DNA from 2 places in the Pseudarthrobacter sp. TAF60_1 genome. Region 2 is predicted to be linked to the other one. Evidence: predicted binding sites of a transcription regulator. Region 2 holds the regulator's gene; the other holds the start of a gene.
What was found. The regulator HspR, encoded in region 2, represses chaperone genes until heat shock. The targets are predictions, from matches to a motif close to AAGTTGAGTCNNNNNGACTCAACTT.

Region 1 (10,768 bases), on a different contig from region 2:
GTTGAATCATTCCTTGGCCAAGCAAGCCACTGATCACCTGGTGCTGGCAGGCGGCGACGACGGCGTTGCGATGGTCATGCGCTTCGTCCAGCCAGATGTGACAGTGCATGTGGGCGACAAAGTGGTGTTCAGCAACCCCGGAATGGATGCGCCCCACACGGTCACCTTCGGCACTGAGCCGGCGAATGTCTTCGCCCCGTCAGGTGACCCCACCCATTTCAGCGGCGGCGATCTCAATTCGGGAATCATTCCCGCGAATGCAGGTCCGGCCTCTTCCTTCGAGGTCACGTTCACCAAGGCAGGCACCTTCAAGTACATCTGCGCACTGCATGACTACATGGGGATGGTGGGTGAGGTCACGGTCGTAGACTGAGGTTTTTCCCTGACGGTCCGGCTGGACGAACCATCCAGCCGGACCGTCTGTCCTGCCGGCCGACACTGCAGTCCAGCGCAAGGCAGCCCAGCGCGAGTCAGGCGAGCTCGCTTTGAAGGTTGCGCCGCGCCGCCTCGAGCCACAGTTCCCGTGCCCGCTCGCTGTGGAAGAGCGGATCCAGTTCCAGCAATTGACGTACGACGGCGGCGCGTCCGGCTGCGAAATCGGCGTCCCCGATGTGCGCGTAGTCTTCCCGGACGGCGGCTACATACCGGGCGTACGGCTCCGGTTCGCCGCCGAGGACCGAGAGGTCCGCGTCGCAGAGGAGGGCGCCGTCGTCATCCCCTGGTTCCGGGCGGTGGTCCGACGTCAGCATGACCAGCCGCGCCACCTCCTCCACCTCGGCAGGCGGGAGCCCCGCCTCAGATAGCCGGTCCTCGGCCAGCCGGGCTGATTCCTCTTCATCCTGGCCTGCGACCCCGCGGTACACGGCGTCGTGGAACCAGGCCGCCAGCAGCACGGTCCGGGGCGGATCGGCGGGGTCGGTGAGCAGGTCCAGGGCCTCGAGTACGGCCAACAGGTGGGTCCGGCCGTGGTACTTCCGGTGCTCCTCACCCCACCGGTCCAGGAGGTCCAGGAAGAGGCCATCGTGGCCGGGCATGATGCTTTCCCAGCGGTGCAGGAGAGGCACTTTGAGGGATTTGCTGCGCTGCCGGGCAGGGATGCGCAGCCCGCTGGCAATGAGCTTGCGGACCAGGATCCGGCCCTCGACCGGGATGGCGCCGGCGGCCACGAGGTCCTCAAACCTGCGCTCCGGGACGTCGTAGTGGTCGCCGTCGAACGCCCGGTCCGGAATGCCGGCGGCCGCAGCGAACGCGTGGAGTTCCGCCAGCGAGGTGTCCGAGACCAGGTGTGAAAAGTGCGTGTCGTGGGCAGGCCACAGGGGCGGATCCAAGTAAATCGCCATGGGGGAAGTCTAGTTCGGCTGGTCTGCGGGTGGACGATGCAGCCCGACTGTGGCCTGCCCGGGCCGTTGATATTCCACCGAGGAAGGCGGATGATCAGCACACATGTCGCCGCGCGTTCCGCAAAGGGGAGGTTTTCCATGGTGATGTCAGGGGACGCCCAGCTGCAAGGTGAACCGGTATCCCTTTGGCTCGCCTCCACCGGGGAGACCGGCTATCCAGCGCTGGACCACGATATAGAGACGGACGTCGCGGTCATCGGAGCCGGTGTCGCCGGGCTGACGGCCGCATTGGCCCTCAAGCGGGCCGGGCACACTGTCGCGGTCGTCGAGGCGGCGCGGGTGGGAACCGGCGTTACCGGCCACACCACCGGCAAGGTCACCTCCCTCCACCGGCTTGTCTACACCGAGCTCGCCCGCAACCACGGCACGGACACCGCGCGCATCTACGGCCAGGCCAACCAGGGCGCCCTCGAACATATCCAGCGGGTGGTGTCTGCAGAGGGCATTGACTGCGACTTCCGCCTCGTCAGCAATTACACCTATGCCGAAACCGACGAAGCCCTGGAACTCGTCCGTGCCGAAGCGGACCTCGCCGCGGACCTCGGCCTTCCCTCGACGTTCACCACGGACGTGCGGCTGCCGTTCCCCGTCAAGGGTGCGGTCCGGTTCGACGGACAGGCCCAGTTCCATGCGGTGAAGTACCTCCAGGGCCTGGCGCGTGCAGTCCACGGCGAGGGCAGCTTCGTCTTCGAACAGACCCGGGCGCTGCAGGTCAACGACGGCACCCCGGGTGTAGTGGACACCGAGGGCGGCACGGTCCGGGCGCGCGACATCATCGTCGCCACGAATGTGCCGTTCGGCGACCAAGGCGCTTTCGACGCCCGGTGCCAGCCGCACCGTTCCTACATCGTGGCCGGACTTGTGGACACTCCGCCGCTTGGCGCCACGTTCATCAGCGTGGACGAACCCATGCGTTCCATCCTGACCGTCAGCCTCGACGGCCGGTCTTATGTGCTGACCGGCGGCGAAGGCCATCCTGCGTCTGAGCCCGGTGACACCGCCGGGCGGTATGCCAGGCTAGCCTCCTTCGCCCGTGACAGGCTCGGCGTCAGTGAGGTCACCCACCGCTGGTCGACCCAGGACAATTTGCCGGCGGACGGGCTGCCCTACGTCGGGCTCATGTCCGTGGACGCCAAGCATCTGTACGTCGTGACCGGGCTGCGCAAATGGGGTCTGACCAATGGAACGGCTGCGGCCCTCATCCTCACAGACCTCATCAGCGGCCGGGAGAACCCCTGGGCGGAAGTGTTCAACAGCAACCGAACCACGCCGGCAGCCAAGGCCAGCGGGTCAGCGGAAGAGAAGCGAGTGCCGGACGTGACCGGCGGCGCCGCCCCCTACCCCGGCCACATGACGCTGGCACCCGGCGAAGGAACGGTCATCGACCTCGCGGGCAAGAGCACTGCCGTTTACAAGGACGCGGAGGGGCAGCTCCACTCCCTCTCTGCCATCTGCACCCACTTGGGCTGCACCGTCGAGTTCAACGCTGCAGAAACCACTTGGGACTGCCCCTGCCACGGTTCCCGGTTCGCCGCGGACGGAACCGTCATCCACGGACCCGCCACCGCAGACCTCCCGCCCGGACCGGAACACTTGCCGGAAAGCCTGTAATAGGACCCAGAACCGCAAATGCGGACTATTATGGGTAAATGCCCACTATTCGCGTCTCCGAAGCGGCCCGGTTCCTCGGCGTCAGTGATGACACCATCAGGCGCTGGACGGACAACGGCACCCTCACCGCCATAAAGGACGACGCCGGCCGGCTGGCAGTGGACGGCTTGGAACTGGCCCGGCACGCCCAGAAGCTCGCCCAGCTTCCAGACGATCCGCACCGCAGCGGCAGCTCAGCGCGCAACCGGTTCGTCGGCCTGGTCACCGGCATCACCGCGGACAAGGTCATGGCGCAGGTGGAGCTTCAGTGCGGCCCCTTCAGAGTGGTCTCGCTGATGAGCAGCGAAGCCGTCCGCGACCTCGGCCTGGAACTCGGCTCCGTGGCCACCGCCGTAGTCAAGGCCACCACCGTCATCATCGAAACGCCCCACGGCAAGGGCTCCGCATGAGGCGCGCCCTCGCCGGAGTGGTCTTCGGGCTGGCGCTGGCGCTCGCGGGCTGTTCCCCGGCAGGCCAGGGCGGGAGGTCGGGCCCGGGCGGAACGGTCGACGGCGGCGCGTCCGGCACCGCGGGTACCGTCACCGTCTTCGCTGCGGCGTCGCTCAAAACGGCCTTCACGGACATCGCGGGAAAGTTCGAGGCGGCCAACCCGGGGACAGGTGTCGCCCTCAGCTTCGCCGGTTCGGCGGACCTGGTCACCCAGATCACCCAGGGCGCCCCGGCCGACGTCTTCGCCTCCGCAGACACGCGGAACATGGATAAACTCAAGGCCCAGGACCTGGTGGCCGGGCAACCCGGCAACTTCGCCACGAACACGCTGACCATCGTGGTCCCGCCCGGGAACCCGGCCCGCATCACCGGCTTCGGTGACCTCGCCCGGTCCGGCGTCAAGGTGGTGGCCTGCGCCGGCCAGGTGCCCTGCGGCGCCGCCACCAAAGCCATCGAGCAGGAAACCGGCACCACCCTCACCCCGGTCAGCGAGGAATCCTCGGTCACCGACGTCCTGGGCAAGGTCACGTCGGGGGAGGCCGACGCGGGGCTGGTCTACGTCACCGACGCCAGAAGCGCGGGTTCAAAGGTGGAAGAGGTCAGGTTCCCCGAGGCAGCCAAGGCCATCAACACTTATCCCCTTGCCGCGGTGAAGGGTGCCCGGAACAAACCCGCGGCGGACGCGTTTGTACAGTTCGTCCTGGGCCCTGAAGGCCAGGCTGCGCTGGCCGCCGCCGGCTTCGGCAAACCCTAGGTGAACTCGTGACCGCCCGCCAAGCCGCCACATACACGGGCATTCCCGCCTGGATCTACGCCGTCGCGGCTGCCGGGGGGCTCCTAGTGGTGCTTCCGCTGGCAGCCATGGTGGCCAAGGTCAACTGGGCCAACTTCATCCCCCTGGTCACGTCCGAATCCTCGCTGACTGCGCTGGGTCTGAGCCTGCGCACCTCGGCAGCGAGCACGGTCCTGTGCATCATTTTGGGCGTGCCGCTCGCCCTGGTGCTGGCCCGCGGCAGTTTTGCCGGTCAGCGGGTGCTGCGCTCGCTGGTCCTGCTGCCGTTGGTGCTGCCGCCGGTGGTGGGCGGCATTGCGCTGCTGTACACGTTCGGCCGGCAGGGACTGCTGGGCAGAACGCTGGAGGTGGCGGGGCTGCAGATCGCGTTCTCCACCACCGCCGTGGTGCTGGCCCAGACGTTCGTGGCCCTGCCGTTCCTGGTGGTCAGCCTTGAGGGCGCCCTGCGCATCGCCGGGCCCAAGTACGAAGCCGTGGCAGCCACCCTCGGCGCCAGCCCCAGCACCGTGCTGCGCCGGGTCACGCTCCCGCTGGTGCTGCCGGGCCTCGCGTCCGGCGCGGTTCTCTCCTTCGCGCGCAGCCTCGGCGAATTTGGCGCCACCCTCACATTCGCGGGGAGCCTGCAGGGGGTGACCCGGACGCTGCCGCTGGAAATCTACCTGCAGCGCGAGACGGACGCCGATGCCGCCGTCGCGCTTTCCCTGGTCCTGGTGTCCGTCGCCATTGCCGTGGTGGCGCTCGCGTACCGCAGCCCGCGGGTGAGTAAGCCGGAGGGTACGACGACGGCGCCCGCCGCAGGCGGTGAAGTCCGGTGACGTTTCTGGTTCAGGCAGCGGTGGAGCAGCGCGGATTCGACGTTGCCCTGAGCGTCGGGCCTGCCGAGACGGTAGCCGTCATGGGGGCCAACGGAGCAGGCAAATCCACCCTGCTGAACGTCATCGCGGGCCTGCTGCACCCGGATTCGGGCAGGGCGGAACTGGACGGCAGGACCTTGTTCGACCTCACCGCCGGACGCACAACATGGACTGCGCCGCATCATCGCGGCACCGCCCTCCTGGCCCAGGAACCGTTGCTGTTCCCGCACCTGAACGTATTGGACAACGTAGCATTTGGTCCGCGCAGCGCAGGCGTCTCGAAGGAAGCCGCCAGGAGGTCCGCCGAGCATTGGCTGGCCGAGGTGGAGGCAACTGAGCTCCAAACCCGCCGCCCGGCCGAGCTGTCCGGCGGGCAGGCGCAGCGGGTGGCCGTGGCCCGGGCGCTCGCCGCCGATCCCGGGTTGCTCCTGTTGGATGAGCCGATGGCCGCACTGGATATCCATGCCGCGCCGCTGCTCCGGCGCCTCCTCAGGCGCGTCCTGGCGGGGCGCCGCGCCATCATCATCACGCACGACGTCCTCGATGCCCTCATGCTGGCGGACCGCGTCGTGATCCTGGAAAACGGCCGGATCAGCGAGGAAGGCCCCACCCGCGAGGTCCTGCAAAGGCCGCGCAGCCGCTTTGCCGCAGGCCTCGCCGGGCTCAACTTTGTGGCCGGGACCGTCACCGAACACGGCCTTCAATCCGGCGGGCTTAGACTCTACGGACAGCACCACGACGTCCCCGGCCCGCTGCCGGCCGGGCAGCCCGGCGTGGCCGTCTTCCCGCCGTCGGCCGTTTCCGTTTTCCTGTCCGAGGCGCACGGCAGCCCGCGCAATGCCTTTCCGGTGGCCATCACTGACCTGGAGCCGCACGGCGACCAGGTCCGCGTCCGCGCCGGCGAAAACGGGCGGCTGAGCGCCGACATCACCCCGGCCGCCGCCGCCGATCTGGGGCTCGCCCCGGGCATGCAGGTGTATTTCGTGATCAAGGCCGGCGCCGTGTCCATCTACGCGAGCTGACCCCCCCAACGCTCTCTCACTTAATGTGCCTTTTGGGCCAACGCTCTCTCACGTCGGGCAGTGTACGGGCGGGTAGGCTGGTCAGCGTCGTCCGGACGGGGCGGCGGTATTGGGGGAGAATCATGAACGTTCCAGTCGGGCGTGCGCGCGGCCGAAAAATGACGACGGCGGCTGCCGCCCTGGCGCTGCTGACCGGCCTTACGGGCTGCAGTCTGTTTCCGTCGCCCGCGCCGCTGCCGGACATCGCACCGGCCACGCCCGTGTCGGCGCTGCCGCCGGAATGCCCCTTCGTCGGACAGAACGACCTGACACCGGTCCGGATCCCCATCGGCACCCCGCGCGAGACGATCGGCAGCGTCCTGAACGCCTACAGCGGCTGGCTCAACGCCGGTTCCGAGTTGGTCACCGCCTGGAGCCCCGGCAATGCGGTCCCGGAAAATTGTGTTGAGCGGCTCGCGGCCCGGAATGCGGAGGCCTACTCGAGCACCCTGTTCACCACCCACGGCGACGTCGCGTGGCAGGAATACTTTGCCTCGGTGAAAGCGATGAACCAGCGGAACCTGGCGGCGGTCCGCCTTGGGGAGCCGGGCACGGGCGGGCGCGGGAAATTTGACCTGCTGCGGGAGATCGATTCAAGCGCCACGGACAGCGGAACGTTCCTGAAGTTCGACGCCGTCTACCGCCCCGTGGTGGCCGGGCAGGGCAACTGGGAGGACCTGGACAAACCAACCCGCTGGTATGTGGAACTGGTCCCGGCAGGCGAGTTCCTGGTGATCAACTACATCGAGACCAAACCCGCCGCCGGCTAGGTGCCCAGTTACATCCCTGGCATGTCCAGGAACTCGTAGACCTGGATGCTGGCGCCGGGCATCATGAGGTGCGGGTGCCCCTCGAGCAGCGACTCGGCGCCGGCGAGGTCCTCGGCCTGCAGGATGCCGTACCCGCCAACATGGCTGCTGCTGCTGACTTCTGAAGCGCCCGTCGCCGTAATTTCCCGGCCTTCTCCCAGGGGGCTGCCCATGTCCACAATGCCGCTTCCGGCACGGTCTGCCCACTCCATCCACGCCTTCATGCCTTCCTGCGCGGCCTCCGGCGAACTTTGCTCCATCTGGGCCTGGGCTGACTGGGGTGCGATGTAAAGAACAGCAAACTTCTTCATGGCAAACCTCCGCTGGAGTGTGCCGGTGGAGCTATGGTCCCCGGTCACACATCGATCCTAGGTTGATCCAAGGGGCGGCGATACAGTGCAAGGACACTACTTCTCAGGCTGCAAGGCAATGCCAGGAAATGTCCGGTTCGCCGTGGGCAGAAACCCTCTCGGTGTTGCTCAGATCAAAGTTGAGCGTAGTAGACTCAACTTAGCGAAAATGCTCATTTGAAAGGAGCTCTCTTTGGACTTCAAACCCACCACCAAGAGCCAGGAGGCTCTTTCGGCAGCAGCCATGAATGCCTCCACCATCGGCAACCCCCAAGTGGAACCGGCACATCTGCTCAAAGCCCTGATGGATCAGCGGGAGGGGGTCGCCGTTGCACTCCTCCGCGCCACGGGCGCTGACCCGGACGCCGTCAGTGTCCAGGCGAGCAGTGCCATTAAGGCCCTGCCTGCCACCTCGGGCGGCTCCGCGCAGCAGGCCCAGCTCTCCCGGCCCGCGCTGCAGGCCATCCAAAACGCCAAAAACGAAGCCGACCGCCTCGGTGACACCTTTGTGTCCACCGAAATGCTGCTGCTGGGCCTCTCTGCCGGAAGCGACGCCGTCGGGCGGTTAATGCGCGACGCCGGTGCCTCCCATGAGGCGCTGCTGGCCGCCCTGCCGGGTGTCCGCGGTGACCGTAAAGTCACCAGCCCGGACCCCGAGAACACGTTCCAGTCCCTGGAGAAGTTCGGCACTGACCTCACCGCGATGGCGCGCTCGGGCAAGCTGGACCCGGTGATCGGCCGCGACACCGAGATCCGCCGCATCATCCAGGTGCTGAGCCGCCGCACCAAGAACAACCCGGTCATCATTGGCGAGCCCGGCGTGGGCAAGACCGCCGTCGTCGAAGGCCTCGCCCAGCGCATCGTGGCCAATGACGTGCCGGAAAGCCTCCGCGGCAAGACCCTGATCGCCCTGGATCTCGCCTCCATGGTGGCGGGCGCGAAGTACCGCGGCGAGTTCGAGGAGCGGCTCAAGGCCGTCCTGGAGGAAATCAAAAACTCCGAAGGGCAGATCGTCACCTTCATTGACGAGATACACACGGTGGTGGGCGCGGGCGCCACAGGAGAGTCGTCCATGGATGCCGGCAACATGCTCAAGCCCATGCTGGCCCGTGGCGAGCTGCGGTTGATCGGCGCTACAACGCTGGATGAGTACCGCGAGAACATCGAAAAGGACCCGGCACTGGAGCGCCGGTTCCAGCAGGTGTACGTCGGGGAGCCGAGCGTGGAGGACACCATCGGCATCCTCCGCGGCCTTAAGGAACGCTACGAGGCGCACCACAAGGTGACCATCGCGGACGCCGCGCTGGTGGCTGCCGCTACGCTGTCCAACCGCTACATTTCGGGCCGCCAGCTGCCGGACAAGGCCATCGACCTGGTGGACGAGGCCGCCTCCCGGCTGCGGATGGAGATCGACTCCGCGCCTGAAGAGATCGACCAGCTGCGCCGTGCCGTGGACCGGCTCACCATGGAGGAGCTTGCCCTCGAGAACGAGAAGGACGCTGCCTCCGTGGAGCGGTTGGCCGCCCTCCGCGCGGACAAGGCGGACAAGACCGAAGAGCTGGACGCGCTCAACGCCCGCTGGGAAGCCGAGAAGGCAGGCCTGAACCGCGTCGGCGACCTGAAGGCGAAGCTGGACGAACTGCGCTCCACCTACGACAAGGCAGCGCGCGAAGGTGACCTGGAGACGGCGTCGCGGATCCTTTACGGCGAGATCCCCGCCGTCGAGCGCGAACTGAGCGCCGCCGCCGCGGCCGAAGCGGCTGTCACGGATAAGCCCGCCCAAATGGTTGCTGAGGAGGTCACCGCCGACGACATCGCGGAGGTCATTTCCGCGTGGACCGGCATTCCCGCCGGGCGGATGCTGCAGGGGGAAAGCCAGAAGCTGCTGCACATGGAGGAGGAGCTGGGCAAGCGTCTGATCGGCCAGTCAAAGGCCGTTACCGCCGTGTCCGACGCCGTCCGCCGCGCCCGTGCCGGCATCAGCGATCCCAACCGGCCCACGGGCTCATTCCTGTTCCTGGGTCCAACCGGTGTGGGCAAAACGGAGCTCGCCAAGGCGCTCGCGGACTTCCTGTTCGATGACGAACGCGCCATGGTGCGGATCGACATGTCCGAGTACGGCGAGAAGCATTCGGTGGCCCGGCTCGTCGGCGCCCCTCCGGGCTATGTCGGCTACGAGGAGGGCGGCCAGCTGACCGAGGCGGTCCGCCGTCGGCCGTATTCAGTCATCCTGCTGGACGAGGTGGAGAAGGCGCATCCTGAGGTCTTCGACATCCTCCTGCAAGTACTCGACGACGGTCGCCTCACCGATGGCCAGGGCCGCACCGTGGACTTCCGCAACGTCATCTTGGTCCTGACCTCCAACCTCGGCAGCCAGTTCCTGGTGGACCAGACCCTGGATGCGCAGGCCAAGCGGAACGCCGTCATGGCCACGGTCAATGCCTCCTTCAAGCCGGAATTCCTGAACCGGTTGGACGAAGTGGTCCTGTTTGATGCCCTGACCGTGGACGAGCTGTCCCACATCGTGGAACTGCAGGTGGCCGAGCTCGGCAAGCGGCTGCAGGACCGCCGGCTCACGCTGGAAGTGTCCGAGGGCGCCCGCGCCTGGCTGGCCATGTCCGGGTTTGATCCCGCGTACGGTGCCAGGCCGCTTCGCCGGCTCGTGCAGCGGGAGATCGGCGATCGCCTGGCGAAGGCCATCCTGTCCGGTGACATCGCGGACGGCGATACCGTGCTCGTGGATACGGCGGCCGATCTCGATGAACTCACCATCGAGGGCCTGGAAGCGGTGGCAGGGCCCGACGGCGGTGCTCCCGCCGGCACCGGCCTGGTGGTGCGGCGCAAGGCGTAGCCGCCCAGCCCGGAAAGCGGAAAGCGCCCCCTCCGGTGGAGGGGGCGCTTTCGTGTGCTGCAGTGTTCAGCTAGACGGCCGTGTAGCCGCCGTCGATCGGGATGGTGGCTCCTGTGATGAACTTCGCCTTGTCGCTCGCCAGGAAGGTGATGAGGTCGGCAACTTCCTGGGCCTCGCCGACGCGTCCGGCCGGGTGCAGTTTTGCATACTGTTCGAGGGTGGGCTCGTCGATGAGCGGGGTGCGAATGACGCCCGGGGCCACAGCGTTCACGCGGATGCCCTCCTTTGCGTACATCGTCCCGGCGGCGCGGGTCATGTTCACGACGCCGCCCTTGGAAGCCGAGTAAGCAATGTTGTTCGAGACGGCCACGAGGCCGAACATTGACGCGAGGTTGATAACCACGCCGCCGTTGCCCTGTTTGAGGAGCTGCTCGATGACGTACTTGTTGGTGTAGAAGACGCCGGAGTAGTCGATGCCGTTGGTGCGCTCCCAGTTTTCGACCGTCGAGGTGACAACGTCGCCCTCGCCGCCGACACCAGCGGAGGCGAC
Region 2 (10,768 bases):
GGGTTGGGGCGTCCGCCATGTATTCGGCGAAGTAGTCCAGCACGCGGGCCTGGTTGACAATCAGGTGCGGAAACTCGCTGATGCCCATCTCATCGTCAACAGCTCGGGCCGCCCTGGCGATCCGGGAGCGGTCCGCGGGGTCGGGCTTCCAGAACGCCATCTCCGTGATTCGGTAGGCCTCGGCGATGATCCGTTCGGCGAAGCCAAAGGCCTGGAAGGTCTCCACGCTGCGGGCCTGGATGCCGTCGGCCTGTCCGATGACGAGCCTTCCTGCCCGACGTTCCACAATGCGCGTGGTGATGCTGGGGAACTGGGAAAGCTGGGCCGCAGCAAGCATTCCGGCGGGCCCGGTGCCAACGATGAGCACGTCAACTTCGCCGGGCAGTTCTGCCGGGCGATTGAGACCGACGCCGGCGGCAGGCTGGATGCGCGGGTCCCCTGATACGTAACCGTGGTGATGGAACTGCACGGGCTACCTCACTTCGTTGTGTGAATGTACTCGATAGTACGCCGGACGGCTCCCGATTTCAGGGCCACAGCCCGGCGCACCATTGCGCATTCGAAGAGGAGATCTGGGCTAGCCCATCGCCGGCGCCACCCTGGTCCCGGGACTGAACTGGCGGCGGGCCCAGCGGGCGAGTTTCTTGCCCTTGCCCTTCCACCAGCTGTCCTCGTCCTTGTCGTGATGAAGGCGGAAGATGATCGCCACCATCACGAACGTGGACATACAGACGTCCATCCACGACCAGGACAGCGCGGCGATGAGTGCGCTCATGCCGGTAGCAATGATCGACGGGATGGCCAGCGTCCGGAAGACGGTGCTGGCTACGTACCGGCGGTGCGATCTCGGCACCGAGAGTGCCCGCACCATGTCAAAGCACGCGCAGACCACCACTATGGTCTGCCCGATGGCCAGCAGGATCAGCCCAGCACTGGACCCTGCAAACATGACGACTGAAGAACCAAACACGTGAAACCCCCAGAGCCTCGAACCTTCGCTGTGAGACCAGCAACGGTTCCATTCAAGTCAGTGGGGGCGGATGGGTCACGAGTAGTGGGTACTCGAATTTTCCGAGTATTTTGATTCCAGGGTGCTTGTTTCGAACGCGCTTACTTGCCCAGAGCCCTGGGCCGCCAGACCACCACGGCCTGCGAGCGGGCGCGGGGACGCTGGCCGCGGGCCAGGCTCACTACATCGCCGGCCGCTCCGGCGGCAAAGATTCTGGAGTCCAGGGGATCACGACGACGGGCCACCTCCTCGGTCAGTTCGCTGACCTTGCGCTGGAGTGCGGCCACCTGGTTCTCCAGCTCGAGGATACGTTTGATTCCCTCCAGCGAGACGCCTTCGTGGGAGAGCCGCTGAACCTCACGCAGCATGTTGACGTCACGCTGCGAGTAGCGGCGGGACTTCCCCGGCGCCCGGCTGGGCGAAACAATGCCCAGCCGGTCGTACTGCCGGAGGGTCTGCGGGTGCATGTCCGCCAGTTCAGCCGCCACCGAGATCACGAAGATCGGCTGGTCAGCACTGATATTCACGGTCTGCTCCGCTGCTTACAGCCGGGCCTTGGCGGCCAGGCCCTGTCGAACATCGGCGTCGGCGGTGGCCTCGGCGAAGGCCTTCACGGCCGCCTCAGCCTCTTTGTTCAGGTTCTTGGGAACCGCCACGTCGATGGTCACCAGAAGATCACCGGTTGCCTTGGACGTTTTCACGCCTCGGCCCTTCACCCGGAGCGTCCGGCCCGAGGGTGTGCCGGCCGGAACGCGGACCTTTACCGTCTCGCCATCGATGGTGGGAACTTCAATGTCCGCGCCCAAAGCAGCTTCCGGGAAGGTGACCGGAACGTGGACGCGGAGGTTGTCGCCATCGCGCGTGTAGAAAGCGTGGGGCTGGACGGACACAGACACCATCAGGTCGCCGTTGCCTGCCGGTGACGGCTGGCCCTTCCCGCGGACGCGCACTTTCTGGCCGTCCTTGATGCCGGCGGGGACACGGACGTCAATGACTTCGCCGCTGGGTTCCCGCAGGCCGATGGTGGTGCCGCGGATCGAGCCGGCGAAGGAAATGCTGGTGGTCGCGGTGCGGTCAGCACCCTTTTGGGGTGCCCGCTGGAAGCCGGTCTGGCCGCCAAAGCCGCCGCCGAACAGGTCCGCGAACTCGGGCGGGATGCCCCCGGAAGTGCTGAAGCCGCCGGCGTGACGGCCGGCGTTGCCGGTGAACAGGCCGCCGAACATGTCCTCGAACCCGCCGTTGCCGCCCGCGGCGCCGCCCGGTGCGAACCTGGCTCCTCCGCCCATGGCCCGGATGGCGTCGTACTGCTGGCGCTCGTCCGGATCAGAGAGCACCGAATACGCCTCAGAGATGTCTTTGAACTTCTTCTCAGAGGCAGCGTTTCCCGCGTTGGTGTCCGGGTGGTGCTGGCGGGCAAGTTTCCGGTACGCCTTCTTGATATCGGCGTCGGAAGCGTCCTTGGCGACACCAAGGATCGCGTAAAAGTCCTTGTCCACCCAATCCTGGCTAGCCAATGGCGTTTCCTTTCAAAGTTTGGTGTCGAGATGGCAGTTCGCGCCAATGTTCTTCCGAATCACTGCCGCGAACTGCCATCTCGATGGAGTAATGCTAAGCCGGGACGGCGACGATGACCTGTGCTGCGCGGAGGACTCGGTCTCCTGATTTGTAGCCGGAGCGGAGGACCTGGCTGACTGTGTCAACCTCGATGTCCTCGCCCGGCTGCTGGATCAGGGCTTCGTGGATGTTCGGGTCGAACTCCACGCCGGTCTCAACAATGCGGACCAGGCCGTACGTCTTCAGCGCGGTCTCCAGCTTGGTGGCGATGGCCGCGAACGGACCGTCCGCGAGGTCACCATGCTGGCGTGCGGCGTCGATGTCGTCCAGGACCGGGAGCAGGGAGTTCAGGACGCCGATGACGGCCATCTCCCCTGCCACGGCCCGGTCGCGTTCAACGCGCTTGCGGTAGTTGACGTACTCAGCCTGGAGGCGGAGGAGGTCGTTCTTCAGCTCGGCCGCCTCAGCATGCCCTGCACCCTGGGCCACAGATTCCTCTGCCGGCACCTCGACGCCGTTGAGGATTTCCTCGGCCTGGGCGAGGGCGTCGCCGTCGGAGTCCACCGGCGGGTGGGCCTCAGCGTGCTGCTCGCCCTCCGGGTGCCTGGCCTGCCCGGTCACCGGGTCAACCTTGCGGTTGTCCCGAATGACCGGCTCCTGCTGGCTGCTGGCCCGGCGCTCCGCAGCTTCCTGGCTCGCGGATGAGTTGTGCTCTTCCTCGTTACCGTGGTGCGGCATGGCTACTTCTTCGCTTCGTCTTCGTCGATGATCTCGGCGTCGACGATGTCCTCATCGGCCGACTTCTGGCCGCCTGCTGCACCAGCGGCGCCTTCAGCACCGGCAGCGCCCGTGGCGCCGTCCGGGGAACCGGCCTGCGAGTAGATGGCCTCTCCAAGCTTGGTCTGGGAAGCCTGCAGCTTCTCAAACGCGGACTTGACTGCGGCGTCGTCGGTGCCTTCGAGGGCCTTCTTCAGGGCGTCGACGTCGGCCTGGACCTCGGTCTTGACCTCTTCGGGCAGCTTGTCGGCGTTGTCGGCGATGAGCTTGTCCACGGAGTAGGCGAGTTGCTCGGCCGTGTTGCGGGTGTCGGTGGCCTCGCGGCGGGCCTTGTCCTCGGCTGCGTGCTCTTCGGCGTCCTTGACCATGCGGTCAATGTCTTCCTTGGACAGCGCGGTGCCGCCGGTGATGGTCATGGACTGTTCCTTGCCGGTGCCCTTGTCCTTCGCGGAGACATGCACGATGCCGTTGGCGTCGATGTCGAAAGTGACCTCGACCTGCGGGACGCCGCGCGGGGCCGGTGCGATGCCGGTCAGCTCGAACGTGCCCAGCGGCTTGTTGTCACGGGTGAACTCACGCTCGCCCTGGAAGACCTGGATGGCCACGGACGGCTGGTTGTCGTCAGCGGTGGTGAAGGTCTCGGACCGCTTGGTGGGGATGGCCGTGTTGCGCTCGATCAGGTGCGTCATGACGCCACCCTTGGTTTCGATGCCGAGGGAAAGCGGGGTGACGTCGATCAGCAGGACGTCCTTGCGCTCGCCCTTGAGGACACCCGCCTGGAGTGCGGCGCCGACTGCAACGACCTCATCCGGGTTGACGCCCTTGTTGGGCTCCTTGCCGCCGGCGAGTTCCTTAACCAGGTCGGAGACGGCCGGCATACGGGTGGAACCGCCCACGAGCACGATGTGGTCGATCTCGGACAGCTTGATGCCGGCTTCCTTGATGACGTCGTGGAACGGCTTCTTGGTGCGCTCGAGCAGGTCCTTGGTGAGGTCCTGGAACTTGGCGCGGGTCAGCTGTTCGTCCAGGTGGACCGGGCCGTCGGGGGTGACGGAGAGGTACTGGAGGGAAACGTTGGTGCTGGTGGAGGAGGACAGTTCCTTCTTGGCCTGCTCGGATGCCTCGCGGAGACGCTGCAGGGCGATCTTGTCCTTGGACAGGTCGATGCCCTTGACCTTGAGCTGGTTCAGCAGGTAATCCACGACGCGCTGGTCCCAGTCGTCGCCGCCGAGGCGGTTGTCACCGGCGGTGGCGCGGACCTGAATGGTGGAGAAGTTGTCTTCGTCCTTGCCCACTTCGAGCAGGGAGACGTCGAACGTGCCGCCACCGAGGTCGAAGACCAGGATGAGTTCGTCTTCCTTGCCCTTGTCCAGGCCGTAGGCCAGTGCTGCGGCGGTGGGCTCGTTGACGATACGCAGGACGTTCATGCCCGCGATCTCGCCGGCTTCCTTGGTGGCCTGACGCTCGGCGTCGTTGAAGTAGGCCGGAACGGTGATCACAGCGTCGGTGACCTTTTCACCGAGGTAGGACTCGGCGTCGTTCTTCAGCTTCATGAGCACGCGGGCGGAAATTTCCTGCGCGGTGTACTTCTTGTCATCGATCGCGACGGACCAGTCGGTGCCCATGTGGCGCTTGACGGAGGCGATGGTGCGGTCGATGTTATTGACGGCCTGGCGCTTGGCGATCTCGCCAACCAGGACCTCGCCGGACTTGGAGAACGCAACGACGGACGGCGTGGTGCGGCCACCCTCGGCGTTGGCAATAACGGTGGGCTCGCCACCTTCGAGAACGGAGACGACGGAGTTGGTGGTTCCGAGGTCGATACCTACTGCACGTGACATGTGTTGCTTCCTTCTTTCCTTGGAAACTTGCTGGCGCCCACTCATTGAGCGTTCTGCACTCAACTTTACTCAGGGAGCAACTGATGTCAATCCAAAGTTGAGCGCGGTACGCTCAACTTTGGAATTTTGTGTGGCGGCCGAATGGGCAAACCTCCCGGAATTGCGCGCCCTGGGGAGGGAGATTCATGGGAAGGAAGCCCGTTCGCTGTGCGTGAACGGGCTGCCAAAGCTTAGGAATCCAAAACGGGAAACTTAGGAGTTCCTGCCCTCGTCCTCCTCAACCTCGCGGGCAGTAGATGCACCTCGGGCCGTTCCCACCACTCCGGCATCGCCATAATCACCTTCCGGATAGTCGGCTTCCTCAGGCTGTTCCTCAACGCCTCCTACCACGCCGGCATCGCCATAGTTGCCCTTGGGATAGTCGCCCTCCTCAGGCTGCTCCTCAACGCCGCCCACCGCCCCGGCATCGCCATAGTTGCCCTCCGGATAGTCGCCCTCCTCAGGCTGCTCCTCAACGCCGCCCACCACCCCGGCATCGCCGTAGTCGCCTTCCACGTACTGGCCGCCCTCGCCCTCCAGTCCAGGCGCACTGCTGGCCTTGCGGGGCTCGTCGTCACGTGCAGGGTTCTCAGTCATGGCTAGTCTCTCCTTTGAGGTTCCGCGTCCACCTGGGCGCAGTTGGAGTCTACCCAGCCTGGGCGGGGCGAAACAGGGGGCGGCCGCAACTCGCAGCCGCTCATCAGCGCGCGGCCACGAGCGCCTGCGGGGCGGCCTGCTTCATCCGCGTCTGCAGCCACTTGAGCTGCGTTGACGTCTGGGAATCGCACTGCGCCACCACGGCTAGGAGCTCTTCATCGCGCAGGGCGGAGGCAGCCTGCTTGACCATGGTCCAGGTGATGTCCACGAAGCTCGCCAGAAGATAGAGGTCCTGCAGGTCACGCAACAGGCCGACCGGCCCGCTCCGGGTTTCGGCCAGGCCCTGGGCATGCAGCCGCTCCGGCTCATTCCCCGACCTATCCTCGCCATAGCGATCGACGACGGGCCGCAGCAGCCGCTGATGCTCGTCGCACTGCCGCGCCAGGGTGAGGCACAGGAAGTGGACATCAGGTTCCGCGCCGTGCCCGTCCGCCACTTGGCGGTACGAGGTTGCCAGCGTTTCTTCGGCCTTATGCAGCAGGCCAAGGTAGATCTCGAGGTTCATGGCCGGCCTCCGGCGGAGTTGACGGCGCCTGGAAACTGCGGTGGCGCGGCCGGGGTAAGGAGTTCTGACGCTTCCCCGCCCGGGCCGCCCTTGGTAGCTGGAACGTGACCGGTCCCCGCAGGCCGGGACGCCGTCGTCGTCGGCGCCGGAGCAGGTCCGGAACCGCTCCCAAGCGGTTCCACCTTTACCGCGGCGTTCTTGAACACCGGCTGCTTGGACACCGGGTCCCACTCGGTGAGCGTGAGTTCGTTGGCGGCGGTGGGATGCTCCCCCGGAACGCCGCCGGCATCCCAGTAGCCGTAATGGAAAGGTGCAAAGACACTGCCGGGTCGGATGCCACTGATGCGGACAGGCACTTCAATGCTGCCGCGCCGGGAGGAGACCCGCACCAAATCGCCTTCAGAGATTCCCAGCGCCTCACAATCTGCCGCTGCCATCTCCACCCAGGCCTTCGGTGCGGCCGCCGTCAGCGGTTTGGAACGGCCAGTTTTGGTGCGCGTATGGAAGTGGTACGCGGTACGCCCAGTCGTGTAGCGGAGAGGGTAATCCTGGTCCGGTTCCTCGTGCGGCGGCGTGTAGGGCGTTGTGCGCAGGAACGCCCGGCCGGCAGGAGCCATAGCTTTATATTCCGTCGGAGGAATGGACGCACCGGTGAGGAGGTCGTGGCCATAGCTTTCGCAGTATGTAGGGTCCGTTGGGAACAGACCGTCGTTGTAGAGACGGACCCGGCCATCGGGATAGTCGTCGTTGCACGGCCAGGGAATGCCGCTCCCGCCGCGCAGCTTTTCGTAGCTGATGCCTGAGTAGTCGCAGGGGCGGCCCCGGGAACATTCCTTCCAAGCGTCAAAGGCTTGCTCGGGGCCGGCCCATGGCAGCAGGGGTGCACCATCCTGCGTGCGGAAGTCCATCCGGCGGGCGTAATCGAGGAAGATATCCAAGTCCGGGCGGGCTTCGCCCGGGGGTTCCACGGCCTTGTCCGAAAGGTGCACGGTGCGGTCCGCGTTGGTGAACGTCCCGGCCTTTTCGCCCCAGCCGGCGGCAGGGAGGACGACGTCGGCCGCCTGGGCTGTTTCGGTCAGGTACAGGTCTTGGACTACGAGGAAGAGTTCCGGTTTGGCGAGGATCTCCCGGATCCTGGGCAGCTGCGGCATGGAGACGGCCGGATTGGTGGCCGACACCCAGAGGAGTCCGATGGAGCCCTGCTCCGCGTAACGGAAGATTTGCATCGCGTGCGTGGGTGGCGCCCAGTGCGGAATGATCGCCGGGTCCACTTTCCAGAGCCGCGCCAACTCGTTGATGTGGTCCTCGTTTTCCCAGTTCCGGAAGCCCGGCAGGTCGCCGTCGGCCCCGCATTCCCTATTGTTCTGCGCCGTGGGCTGCCCGTTCATCTGCAGTAACCCGCAGCCGGGGCGCCCCAGCATGCCGCGCAGCAGGTGCAGGTTGTTGACCTGGCAGGAGGCGGCCGTGGCTTGCGAGGACTGGTAGAACCCCTGGAGCACCGTGGACAGGACCCGGGCCGAGGTTCCGAAGATCCTTGCGGCCTCCCGGATGTCTTCGGCGGCCACGCCGCAGGTTTCCGCCGCGGCGTCGGGAGTCCAGGGCTCCACGGTCTTCCGGAGATCCTCTAGCCCGAGCGTGTGCTCGCTCAGGTAGGCCGTATCCTCCCAGCCGTTATGCAGGACTTCACGGACCAAAGCGTGCATCAGCGCCAGGTTGGTGCCCGGCTTGAGCGCGAGATGGACGTCCGCATGCTTCGCGACCTCCGTGTCACGGGGGTCCACGCACACGATCTTCGGGCGGTCCGGTCCCCCGATCCTGTCCAAAACCCTCGACCAGAGAACGGTTTGCGTTTCGGCCATGTTGTGCCCGTACAAAAACATGGCATCGCAGTGGTCGATGTCTTCATACGCCCCGGGCTGCCCGTCGGCGCCGAAGGATTCCTTTAGTGCAGCCGCGGCCGTGGCTGTGCACAGCCGGGTGTTGCCGTCCATATGCGGCGTGCCGATGCCGGCCTTCCCGATCACGGCCAGGGCGTAATACTCCTCGAGGAACAGTTGGCCGCTGGTGTAGAAGCCATGGCTCAACGGCCCTTTGGTCCGGAGCAGTTCCCGGCTTCTTTCGACAATGCGGCCCATGGCCGTGTCCCAACTGCATTCCACCAGCTGCCCGTTCTCGCGGATCAGCGGCTGTGTGAGACGGTCCTTGTGCGACACTCCCTGCCAACTGGCGAACAGGCCCTTCGGTCCCAACCGCCCATGGTTCACCAAATCGCCCGCACGGCCGCGGATGCCCACCATGGCCCCGTCCTTGACGGCGATATCGCAGGCGCAGCCGTTGCTGCACAGAACGCAGGCGGACTGCACCCAACGGTCAACGTCCGCTTCCTGCAGGCCGCCGTCGAGCGCCTGGTCCACCCGGACCGGCCACAGCCCGCCACGGGCATACGGTGTCCGGCTTCCCCAGATCTCAGCTATGCGGTCAGCCATGTTGGCCTCCTGGGCTCCTGCGACGGCGAAAGAGTTTCTGCTGATCAGGCTAGACCCGGAGGATGCTGAGCGAAAGGGCAGTAGGCTTACCGTTTTCTGCCGTACCGGGGCGGATCACTTCCCGGTAAAGCCCGCCACCCCCGCCAGGGCGCCGAGATGGTGCTCAAAGAGTTCGTCTCGGGCGCTGAACGTGTCGGGGCCGTACTGGCCGAAAACTTCGAAGCTCACGGCGCCGAACAGCGATGTCCACACGAGGACGCCGTTTGCTATCAGGTTGTCGGGGACCGCGAGCCCCAGTCCGGAACGGATGGATTGGAGGTCGGCAGCCAGGGCGGGAGGTACGACGGCGGCACGCTCCGGCGCCGTTAGGGCACCCGCGCGGTAGGCGGCGTCGAGGATCCCCACCAGGGCGTAAATCACCCGGGTTCCGGGGGTTGTGGTTTGGCCGGCGGGCGCCTGATAGCCGGGCACCGGGCTGCCGAACAGCAGTCCGTAGCGTGCAGGCTCACGCAGTGCCCACTCCCGGACCGCGCGGCCCAGCGCCGCGAACCGGCCGGCGAAGTCACCCGCCGGCCTCGCGTTCACAGCCACATCCACCGCGTCGCCGAGTTCGTTGTACGCGTCCACGAGCAGAAGAGTGAGGAGCTCGTCGCGGCTGGCCACGTAGCGGTAGACGGCGGACGACACCACACCCAGATCCCTCGCCACCGCACGGAGTGACAATGCGGCGGCACCCTGGGTTGCCAAGTGGTGCCGCCCCAACCGGACAATGTCCGCAATCGTCTGGGCGCGGGCCCGCTCCCTGGGTGTTCGGAGCGTGGTTTCCGCGCTTGCGGCAGCGTCGTTCATAGGTCCAGCATCCCACAGAGCAGAGCACTGTCAACATTTGAGAGCACTGCTCTTGACGTTTGCTCGGGTAAGGGCGCATCCTTACTGGAGAGCGGTGCTCTCAAAAATTAGTCCTGAAGGAGAAGCCATGAACGATCTTCACGTTGTCACCGGAGCAGGCCCTGTTGGCTGGGCGGTTGCGGAACAGCTGGCCGGGCAGGGCAAACACGTCAAGGTCCTGACCCGTTCCGGTTCCGGCCCTGTGCATCCGCTGGTGGAACGGCTGACCGTCGACGTCCAGGAGCCCAGCAAGGTGAGCGCGGCGTTCGCTGGCGCCGCGGCCGTTTTCCATTGCATCCACGGTTCTTCCTACACGGCGGACGCGTGGCGGGCGGAACTCCCCCGGGCCGAACAAACGGTGCTGGCCGCAGCGGGTGAGGCAGGCGCCGTCGTCGTCTTTCCCGAAAGTCTTTACTCCTACAGCGAGCCGGACCGCCCGATGACCGAGGCAGGCCCGCGGACCGCCCAAGGCGGCAAGCGCGGGGTCCGCACCGAGCTGCTCAGAGCCAGGGAAGCGTCCCCCACCGATACCGCCAGCGTAGTAGCCGGCGACTTCTTCGGCCCGCGCGTCCGGAACTCCCACGGCGGCGAGCGCATGGTTGCGCCCGTCCTGGCCGGAAAGAAACTCTGGGTGGTCGGCAGCGTGGACCAGCCGCACTCGTTCACCTACGTCCCGGACCTCGCGGCGGCGATGATCCGGGCCGCGCAGACACCTTCGCTGTGGAACAAGGTGTGGCACGCGCCCACCGGTCCCGCGGTGACTCAGCGGCAACTGGCAACTGCCTTCGCGGAAGCCGGCGGAGCCGCCCCGCCAAAGATTGGGGCCATGCCCGGGTGGGCGCTCCGGGCCATGGGCGTCTTCTCAAAGGACCTCGGCGAGCTGGCCGAAACCCTCTACCAGTTCCAAAAGCCGTTCGTGATGGACTCCGCAGCGAGCCAAGCCGCCCTGGGCCTGCGCCCAACGCCCCTCGCGGAAGCAGCCGCGGCCACGGCGGCCTGGTGGCGGGCGCAG

Region 1: a site for HspR is predicted at 7,505-7,529, ahead of clpB (ATP-dependent chaperone ClpB). Genes of this name have one in related genera too.

Annotation. Positions count from the first base shown of each region.
Region 1 covers NZ_JBFRDI010000020.1:40,794-51,561, forward strand. The annotation lists gene AB4Y73_RS19025 (cupredoxin domain-containing protein) at 1-373, shown strand, start outside; gene AB4Y73_RS19030 (DUF4031 domain-containing protein) at 471-1,340, opposite strand; gene AB4Y73_RS19035 (FAD-dependent oxidoreductase) at 1,431-3,011, shown strand; gene AB4Y73_RS19040 (TOBE domain-containing protein) at 3,050-3,460, shown strand; gene modA (molybdate ABC transporter substrate-binding protein) at 3,457-4,254, shown strand; gene AB4Y73_RS19050 (ABC transporter permease) at 4,263-5,108, shown strand; gene AB4Y73_RS19055 (sulfate/molybdate ABC transporter ATP-binding protein) at 5,105-6,169, shown strand; gene AB4Y73_RS19060 (hypothetical protein) at 6,292-6,978, shown strand; gene AB4Y73_RS19065 (hypothetical protein) at 6,987-7,376, opposite strand; gene clpB (ATP-dependent chaperone ClpB) at 7,561-10,218, shown strand; gene AB4Y73_RS19075 (SDR family NAD(P)-dependent oxidoreductase) at 10,289-10,768, opposite strand, start outside.
Region 2 covers NZ_JBFRDI010000014.1:109,504-120,271, reverse strand. The annotation lists gene AB4Y73_RS16000 (FAD-binding monooxygenase) at 1-469, opposite strand, end outside; gene AB4Y73_RS15995 (hypothetical protein) at 578-949, opposite strand; gene AB4Y73_RS15990 (heat shock protein transcriptional repressor HspR) at 1,111-1,536, opposite strand; gene AB4Y73_RS15985 (DnaJ C-terminal domain-containing protein) at 1,552-2,523, opposite strand; gene AB4Y73_RS15980 (nucleotide exchange factor GrpE) at 2,618-3,301, opposite strand; gene dnaK (molecular chaperone DnaK) at 3,304-5,181, opposite strand; gene AB4Y73_RS15970 (hypothetical protein) at 5,434-5,817, opposite strand; gene AB4Y73_RS15965 (hypothetical protein) at 5,921-6,382, opposite strand; gene AB4Y73_RS15960 (molybdopterin oxidoreductase family protein) at 6,379-8,868, opposite strand; gene AB4Y73_RS15955 (TetR/AcrR family transcriptional regulator) at 8,983-9,717, opposite strand; gene AB4Y73_RS15950 (NAD-dependent epimerase/dehydratase family protein) at 9,845-10,768, shown strand, end outside.